3 regions of the Catenibacterium faecis genome follow, and region 1 is predicted to be linked to each of the others. Evidence: predicted binding sites of a transcription regulator. Region 1 holds the regulator's gene; each other region holds the start of a gene.
The links. Region 1 encodes HrcA, which represses chaperone genes, less so after heat shock. Its sites were predicted from a motif close to TTTTAGCACTNNNNNNNNNNNAGTGCTAAAA; they were not measured.
Positions count from the first base shown of each region.

Region 1 (3,219 bases):
TAATCCTCGTGCTATCTATCCAATTTGTAAAAATGCAGCACATTTTGATATCACTGAACTCATGGAAAAACTCTATGCCTTATCAGAACTAGATTATGCAATCAAGACAGGTACAGTAGATAAATTTAGAGGATTAGAACTTTTCTTGATGAGGATATAATATGGAAACAAAAGCACTTTATATTCATATTCCTTTTTGTGATCATATCTGTTCTTATTGCGATTTCGCAAAGGTCTATTATCGTGAAGAGTTTGTCTTAAAATATTTAGAACGATTAAAGGAAGAACTTGATGCACTTCCTCATCATATTATGAGAACTATTTATATAGGAGGAGGAACACCAAGCGCTCTTTCTTTAAAACAATTAGATATCTTATTAAGCATGGTTGATCCTTTTGTAGGTGATGATACTCTCGAATATACAATAGAAGTCAATCCTGAATCAGCAACGCTAGATAAACTAGAATGTATGCATACTCATGGTGTGAATCGAATAAGCGCTGGTGTACAGACATTTAATAATGATTTATTAAAAAAGATTGAACGTTATCATACTTCCGATATTGCGAAAGAAGTAGTAAGAAATGCAAAGGCTATAGGCTTTAAGCATATCTCCATTGATTTGATGTATGGACTTCCTGGACAAACCCTAGAAGATGTAAAAGAAGACTTGTATATTGCTCTATCACTTCCTGTTAATCATTTATCTTATTATTCACTTATATTGGAGGAACATACACGTTTATATGATTCCTTTGAACCTCTTGATGAAGAAACAGAAGGAAAGTGGAGTGATTATATTGTAGAGACACTTTCTCATGCTGGTTTTCATCGCTATGAAGTCTCTAACTATGCGTTAGGAAATCATGAATCAGAACATAATAAAGTTTATTGGCATTATGATAACTATTATGGTGTGGGCATTGGTGCGACAGGTAAAATAGATAATGAACTTATTTCTCACTCGCGTAGTCTTACTGATTACTTGCAGGGGAAGAATACAATATATATAGAAAAAGAAACAATTGAAGATACAATGTTTAATCATCTTATGATGTCTTTACGTCTAAAAGAAGGATTAGACCTTGATGAATTTAAAAGAAGATATCATTGTTCTGTAGAAGATGTCTATAAAGAAGCTCTCACTAAGAACCTTGGTAATCATTCGTTGATTATTGAAAACAATCATTTGAAAACAAATGATACACTCGATCTTCTTAATTCCATTCTTCTAGATTTCTTACCAGAATAAAGGGTTTCTCAAATTAGAGAAACCCTTTTTAATATAAACTAGCACTAAAGTCTTGACACTGCTAAAAAAGAATGTATAATGAATCTAGCACAAGAGGAAAAAGAGTGCTAAGGAGGTGCTTGGGAATGCTTTCGGCAAGACAAATGCTTATATTTAAATATATTGTCGAAGAGTTTATTGAAACAGCAGAACCTGTTGGATCTAAGCTTCTAATGACAAAATATGAATTACCATATTCAAGCGCCACTATTCGAAATGAAATGAGCAAGCTTGAAGAACTTGGCTTTCTAGTGAAGACACATACATCTTCTGGTCGTGTTCCTTCTAAGAAGGGATATTACTATTATGTAAATACTTTGCTTCAGCCAAATGTCGACGAACAGGTAAAGAACCAGGTTGCAACTATCTTTAGTGATACACATCAATCATTGAATAATTTGATTAAAGAAAGCTGCGAAATGTTAAGCCAGTTGACTGATCTAACGGCGGTTGCTCTAGGACCTAATTCAAGTTATGAATCTCTGCAGAACATTACACTTGTTCCAATTGGGACGCGCAATGTGACTGCGATTATTGTAACGGATAAGGGACATGTAGAAAATCGAGTTTTCACTTTATCTGAGACATTGAGTTTGGATGATTTACAATCTTGTGTGGCTGTAATGAACGACACATTAGTAGGAACGCCAATTAATCAGGTGGCAGATAGATTAGAAAACGATGTCAAGCCAATCCTCAATACGAGAATCAAGGAACATGAAATCTTGTTTAATGCTTTCTTAGAAGCATTTATGAAGTTTGCAAGAAACAATGTATATTTCTCTGGTAAAGATCATTTGCTGTATCAACCAGAATACAATGATGTCAACAAGTTAAGAAAATTAGTGAGTGCATTTGAAAATTCATCAAACTGGAATTTCTTAGCACCAACTGATGATGATGGTATCAAGGTATTAATTGGTGATGATTCAAATGTATCTGGACTTGATGATGTATCAGTTATTTCATCTTCTTTTGATACAGGAGGAGCTAGTAAAGGAACGATTTCTGTAATCGGTCCAACACGTATGCCTTACAAGAAAGTTGTATCGCTTGTAGAATATATTACTGAAAATATAGAAAGAATCATCAAGGAAAATGATGAGTAGAAGAGGTGAGACCATGGCAGAAGAAATGAAGAAAGAAGCAGAAGAAACTGTTGAAGAATCTACTAAGGAAGAAGCTGAAAAAGTAAAAGAAGAAACAACTGAAGAAACAGCTGAAGAAACAGTAGATCCTAAAGATGAAAAGATTAAGGATTTAGAATCTCAAATCAACAAGTGGAAGACAGATTATTATAAAGTATTCGCTGATATGGAAAACTTAAAGAAAAGACTTAAAAATGAACATGCGAATCAGTTAAAGTATGCAATGCAGTCTTTTATTGAAGAGTTATTACCAGTTATTGATAACTATGAAAGATCATTAACTGTTGAACCTGAAAGCGAAGAAGGTAAGAATATTCTTAAGGGTAATAAGATGATTTTGAACCAGTTAATGAATATTCTTGGTAAGAATGGTGTAACTGTGATTGAAGCACAGGGTAAGGAATTTGATCCAAATATGCACCAGGCAGTCATGCAGGATGATAATCCTGACTTTGGTCCAAATATTGTGACTGAAGAATTACAAAAAGGTTATATGTTAAAAGATAGAGTAATTAGAGCAACTTTAGTGAAAGTGAATAAGGATTAATAGGAGGAGAACTTATTATGAGTAAAATTATTGGTATTGATTTAGGTACAACAAATTCATGTGTCAGTGTTATGGAAAATGGTGAAGCAAAAGTAATTGCAAATCCAGAAGGAATGAGAACAACTCCATCAGTTGTTGCATTCAAGAACGGTGAAATCATCGTTGGTGAAGCTGCAAAGCGTCAGGCTGTTACAAATCCTGATACTGTAGCATCAATCAAGAGACATATGGG
Region 1 is NZ_JACRWG010000011.1:33,460-36,678, forward strand. Features, by position in the region: gene holA (DNA polymerase III subunit delta) at 1-160, shown strand, start outside; gene hemW (radical SAM family heme chaperone HemW) at 162-1,253, shown strand; gene hrcA (heat-inducible transcriptional repressor HrcA) at 1,379-2,401, shown strand; gene grpE (nucleotide exchange factor GrpE) at 2,415-2,987, shown strand; gene dnaK (molecular chaperone DnaK) at 3,005-3,219, shown strand, end outside.

Region 2 (3,219 bases), on a different contig from region 1:
ATCATGATCTGGATTAATTTCAAGAATTCTTCCTGCTTTCACACCCTGTGCATCTGGCATCTGGTTTAATACCTTTTCCATTTCAAATGATACACCATCACCACTTGCAAGACATACTGGATGAGATTTTAAACGATGAGATAACTTAACATCCTGTACCTTATCACCTAAAGCCTTCTTAACGATTTCAAGTAATGGCTTATTGTCTTCAGTCTTCTGTTCAAGTTCTTTCTTTTCATCTTCTGTTTCTAAGTCTAAATCACCCTGAGTGACATTCTTGAATGTCTTAGAATCATAATCTCTCATCATCTGTAAGCAGAATTCATCTACATTATCAGTCATATATAAAACATCATAGCCTTTAGATTTAACAGATTCTACTTGTGGTAATAAATCACATTTTTCTACTGTTTCACCAGAAGCAAAATAGATTTCCTTCTGATCTTCAGGCATAGCTTCTACATATTCCTTTAATGTAATAAGTTCTTTCTTATCAGAAGAATAGAACATAAGTAAGTTCTGAAGCTTATCCTTCAACATACCATAGCTGTTATAGATACCAAACTTCAACTGCATACCAAAGTTTTTGAAGAATGTCACATATTCATCACGATCATCCTTCAACATATTTTCAAGTTCAGTCTGGATACGTTTTTCAATCTTATTAGCCATGACTTTCATCTTTCTATCATGCTGTAACATTTCACGAGAGATGTTTAAGTTTAAATCCTGTGAATCAACTAAACCTTTCACAAATCTGAAGTGTTCTGGCACTAAATCTTCTGCATGATCCATGATGAAGACACCGCGTGAATAAAGCTGTAAGCCTTTCTTATAGTCTTGTGAATAGTAGTTCATAGGTGTTTTAGAAGGAATAAATAATAATGAAGTATAAGAGACAGCACCTTCTACAGTATTATGCATCACTCTTTGAGGGGCTTCAAAATCATTGAATTTTGCCTTATAGAATTCATCATATTCTTCTTTAGTGATATCTTTCTTCTGACGTTTCCATAAAGGAACCTGTGAGTTTAAAGTCTTGTTTTCTACAACATCTTCATATTCATCGCTGTCTTCTTTCTTTCTAGAAGTAGTGACATCCATCTTGATTGGGTAATGAACATAGTCTGAATATTTCTTAACAAGTCTTTCGATTTCATACTGATCAAGATATTTACTGTAATCTTCTTCCTCAGTATCTTTCTTTAAATGAAGTACAATAGTTGTACCATGTGTTGCTTTTTCAGCTTCTTCAATAGTATAACCATCACTTGTATCACTCTTCCATAAGTAACCCTTATCTTCTCCATATTTCTTAGAATAAACATCTACTTCATCAGCCACCATGAAGGCACTATAGAAACCTACACCGAACTGACCAATGATATCTACATCACTGACACCTTTTTCTAAGGCATTCTTGAATTCAAAAGAGCCAGAATTTGCGATAGTACCTAAATGTTCTTCTAGTTCTTCTTTATTCATACCAATCCCTTCATCTGCAATTGTAAGGGTTCTGTTTTCCTTATCAGCAATTAAGTTGATAGCCATATCCTCTCTTGAGAAACCAGAAATATTTTCTTGTAATGCTTTATAATAAAGCTTATCACTTGCATCACTGGCATTCGAAATCAATTCTCTTAAGAAGATTTCCTTATGAGTATAAATAGAATTAATCATTAAATCGAGGAGTCTTTTAGACTCTGCTTTAAATTCTTTCTTATCTGACATTTTTATACGCTCCTTTAGCACTCTAGTATTTTAAATGCTAATGACAGTATACACACCTTTATTAGCATTGTCAATATTTGAGTGCTAAACAATCAAAAAGACTGAAATGAATCAGTCTTAATCCTTTAGTATACTTATATGATAAATATCTTCGATGAGAATGGTTGTTTTATCTAGTAGTATCACTCTTTTATTAATTTCATCAATATCTTTAAACTGACCTCTTACTGTTGCATAAGACCCACCCTCTTTATACTCGTCTTCTACAAAATAATCTATCATGATAGAAAGATGTTCTTTTTTATTAATAAGTAGATTGTTAAGTACTCTATTTAATACTTGTCTTTTATCTTCATCTAATATACGTTTTTGAGTCGTAAGTCTTCCTGCTTCACTTATTTTATCTACATGTGTCTTAAGAGCTGCAAAGGGTGCAAACTGAGCCGCTCTATTATTCATGGACATTCTTGGATGATTTATTGAAGTAGGATGTTTCATATTGATTATATCGTCATAATTCATGCATTATGCCCTCCTATCATTTTATTTCTATCTCTAGTTGTGGCCCCTTCCTGAAGATCAGCGCCTTTAAGTAAGGCATTCTTACCATATTTCTTCTTAATATCAAGTGTGACACTCTGCAATTTCTTTTCTTTAGATAAATCCACGTCTATCTTTTCTTCATCAAATAAAGAAAGCTGTTTATAAGTTACAGGAATATCATCATCACTTCTTACCTGTGTTGCATTGAGCTGAATTCTTCTTATTGTAAGTGCATGATTTATATGTGAGTGATAGAAACGTAATAAGGCGTCGCACATGAGCTTATAAGAAGATGTATATCTATCTAAATTAATTGTTCCATGGAGATGCTTTGGAAGCTTTCTGCCATAACGATCTTCCATGATTTCTCCACGATATTCCTTCATATTCTCAATATCATAGCCAATTGTAAGGACAAGCTTATTAGTCACTAGATGTTTTTCAAAGAGATCCATGCTTAAAGATTCTATCATTTCCTTTAAAATGATTTCAGTTTTCTTATAATCATAAGCACATGATAATACCTGACCTGTTCCAATACTTTTAGAAGGTGCCTTGTAGGCTTTAATGGCAGGCATGGTACAAGGTTCCCAACCCCAGGCATGATCAATAAGCAGTTCTGCATTGACTCCAAATAGATTGTATAGTTTTTCTTCATCTTCTAATGAGCATCTTGCGATATCTCCCATTGTATATAAACCGATGTTATTGAGTTTTTTAGAAATACCTTTACCTACTCTCCAAAAGTCAGTCAGAGGCGTATGAGACCATAATAGTTTTCTATAGGCATATGTGTTTAAGTACGCAATGCGTGCTCCCTTCTCATCTGGTTCTTTATGTTTGGCAACTATATCCATCGCGACTTTAGCTAAATAAAGATTCGTTCCTATTCCTGCAGTCACAGTAATACCTACCTCTTTGTATATATCATGAATAATATTTTGA
Region 2 is NZ_JACRWG010000029.1:20,200-23,418, forward strand. Features, by position in the region: gene htpG (molecular chaperone HtpG) at 1-1,731, opposite strand, end outside; gene H8909_RS07700 (YolD-like family protein) at 1,849-2,253, opposite strand; gene H8909_RS07705 (Y-family DNA polymerase) at 2,250-3,219, opposite strand, start outside.
Region 2: a site for HrcA is predicted at 1,791-1,821, ahead of htpG (molecular chaperone HtpG). Genes of this name have one in related genera too.

Region 3 (3,219 bases), on a different contig from region 1:
ATTGTAGAAATAGCGAATCCAGTTGTAGAAGTTAAGGCTGCATAAGGAGATTTTTATGAAGGAAATGTACAAACTAAAGTATCATCTAGAACCTGTATTTGGATGGATGAACGATCCTAATGGGCTTGTAGAAAAAGATGGAAAATATCATATCTATTATCAGTATTCTTACGAACCTGAAGGTGGATTAAAGTATTGGAAACAATTCACTACTGAAGATTTCCTTCACTATCAGGATGAGGGGATTGCCCTCTCTCCTGATCATCCTCATGATCAGGGTGGTGCTTATTCTGGGTGCTGCTTCAATGACCATGGATTATTACGTTATTTCTATACTGGTAATGTAAAGCTGCCTGGTGATTATGATTATATTAATGCAGGTAGAGAACATAATGTGATGATAGTTGATTCACAAGATGGGCTTGTATTAGATCATAAGGAAGTTGTGCTTTACAACAAGGATTATCCTCAAAACATGTCTTGTCATGTAAGAGATCCCTTCGTTTATAAAAATGATGGTATGTATTATATGGTTCTAGGAGCAAGAACCCTTGATTCACATGGTTGTGTAATCTTATATTCATCAAAAGATTTAAAGAAGTGGGATTACATGAAGACTGTTGACTACCATAAACCTTTTGGTTATATGTGGGAGTGTCCGAATTATTTAAGTTTTGAAAAGAAGAAGTTCTTATTCTGTTGTCCTCAGGGACTAGAAAGCCATAACTATGATTATGAAGCTATTTATCAGAATGGATACTTTCCTCTTACAACAGATTTAGAGAAGGATTGCGTTTTGGAGGACTTTATCGAGTTTGATCATGGGTTTGATATCTATGCCCAGCAGTTCTTCAAAGATGAAAAAGGTCGTATGATCATGGCAGGCTGGATGGGGCTTCCTGATATTGATTATACAAATCCTACCGTAGAAGAAGGACGTCAGCATGCCTTCACTCTCTTTAGAGAGATTACTGAACATGAAGGTAGACTCTATCAGTTCCCTATTGAAGAATATAAGTCTTTAAGAGAAGAGAAGAAAGAAGTACAGGGAACATCTCTCACAATGAATACGTCTTGTTTTGAATGCCATATAACTGATCTCCCTCAGTCATTCAAACTTCATTTAAGAGGTGTAAATATGAATTATGAAGATGGTCTTCTCACTATCGATATGAATAAAAGCGGTTCGGGTCGTGGTGTGAAACACATTAAAATTCCTAAAATGAATAATATGACTTTGTTTAGCGACACATCTTCTTTAGAGCTATTCATCAATGATGGTGCTTATGCCTTTACTACACGTATTTACAACAATTCAGATACTATTGAAATTATAAGTAATAAAGAAATTGATATGACTGCTTATCAATTAAAAGCGATTGACTTAGAACCTGCCAAATAAGCAGGTTCTTTTCTTTTTAGCACTTTATTAAAGAAAGTGCTAATTTTTAGCACTCAAGTGTTGACTTTGCTAAAAGAGTGACTATAATAGTAGTTGTAATCGATAGAGAGGTTACTAAGAAATAAGAAAAACGTTGAGAGAGGCGAACAAATATGAAATATTATCCAAATTTTAGTGATGTGTTTGATGATTTATTTGATTCAGGAGTCAATACTACAAAAGCAAATACAATGTTATGTGATATTCGTGAAACAGAAAATACTTATGAAATGAATATTGCTCTTCCTGGATATAAGAAAGAAGATATTGCTTTGGAACTTAAGAATGGCTACTTAAAAGTATCAGCTTCTGCTAAGAAAGAAGAAACTACAGGACGTATTGTAAGACGTGAAAGATATAGTGGTAACTGTTCTAGAAGCTTCTATGTAGGTGAAGAATTTACCGAAGAAGATATTAAGGCTAAGTTTGATAATGGTGAATTAATGATTTCAGTTCCTAAGGAAGCTCCAAAGAGAGTAGAAAAGAAATCAATTACAATCTACTAATAACACGAGACGAAGAATCCCATGTTTAAATTTGATAAAGGAGATGTTATTTATGAGATTTTTACCTGGTTTCTATGATGTGTTTGATGATATGTTTGATGATGGCTGGATGAGTCCATCAACTAATGCAATGCAGTGTGATATCAAGGAAGTAGACAACAACTATGAAATGAATATTGCCCTTCCTGGATATAAGAAAGAAGATATTTCTCTAGACTTGACTGATGGTTATTTAACAGTTTCTGCTAATACTAATCAGGATAAGGAAGAAAAAGATAAGAATGGTAAGGTTATCAGAAGTGAACGTTATACAGGTAGTTGTTCAAGAAAGTTCTATGTTGGTGAGGGTTATAAAGAAGAAGACTTCACTGCTAAGTTTGAGAATGGTGAATTGATGATCACTTTCCCTAAGACTGAACCTGAAAAGATTGAAGAAAAGAAACCTATTATGATTGAATAGTTCATAACACGAGACGAAGAATCCCATGTTTAAATTTGATAAAGGAGATGTTATTTATGAGATTTTTACCTGGTTTCTATGATGTGTTTGATGATATGTTTGATGATGGCTGGATGAGTCCATCAACTAATGCAATGCAGTGTGATATTAAGGAAGTAGACAACAACTATGAAATGAATATTGCCCTCCCTGGATATAAAAAAGAAGATATTTCTCTAGACTTGACTGATGGTTATTTAACAGTTTCTGCTAATACTAATCAGGATAAGGAAGAAAAAGATAAGAATGGTAAGGTTATCAGAAGTGAACGTTATACAGGTAGCTGTTCAAGAAAGTTCTATGTTGGTGAGGGTTATAAAGAAGAAGACTTCACTGCTAAGTTTGAGAATGGTGAATTAATGATCACTTTCCCTAAGACTGAACCTGAAAAGATTGAAGAAAAGAAACCTATCATGATTGAATAGGCATTTAAAAAGGAAGCGTGAGCTTCCTTTTTTTATAGGAGATGAGCGTAAAACCCATTACCTTTAGGTGATGGGTAGTTCACACTGTGCGCATGTAGTTATAGACTTGTTTCTTAAAAGTCTCCCAGTTCATTGATCCAGACTGCCCTTCTATCATTGGTCTAGGACACTCTTTTCCTGACCAGTCATGATGCATACGGAGTTGATCTACACTGAGGTTATATTGTTTTAATAATGCAGCAGCAAGTTTGGCTGCATTTTTTTCTGCAATATATAAATGGCCATCTGAATTGACACATATTTCTATCGCAATAGACGCACTATTACCTGGCATGACACCATCTCCTG
Region 3 is NZ_JACRWG010000013.1:20,656-23,874, forward strand. Features, by position in the region: gene H8909_RS04670 (sucrose-specific PTS transporter subunit IIBC) at 1-45, shown strand, start outside; gene H8909_RS04675 (glycoside hydrolase family 32 protein) at 56-1,402, shown strand; gene H8909_RS04680 (Hsp20/alpha crystallin family protein) at 1,555-1,947, shown strand; gene H8909_RS04685 (Hsp20/alpha crystallin family protein) at 2,000-2,407, shown strand; gene H8909_RS04690 (Hsp20/alpha crystallin family protein) at 2,464-2,871, shown strand; gene H8909_RS04695 (peptidoglycan recognition protein family protein) at 2,951-3,219, opposite strand, start outside.
Region 3: a site for HrcA is predicted at 1,447-1,477, ahead of H8909_RS04680 (Hsp20/alpha crystallin family protein). Genes of this name have one in related genera too.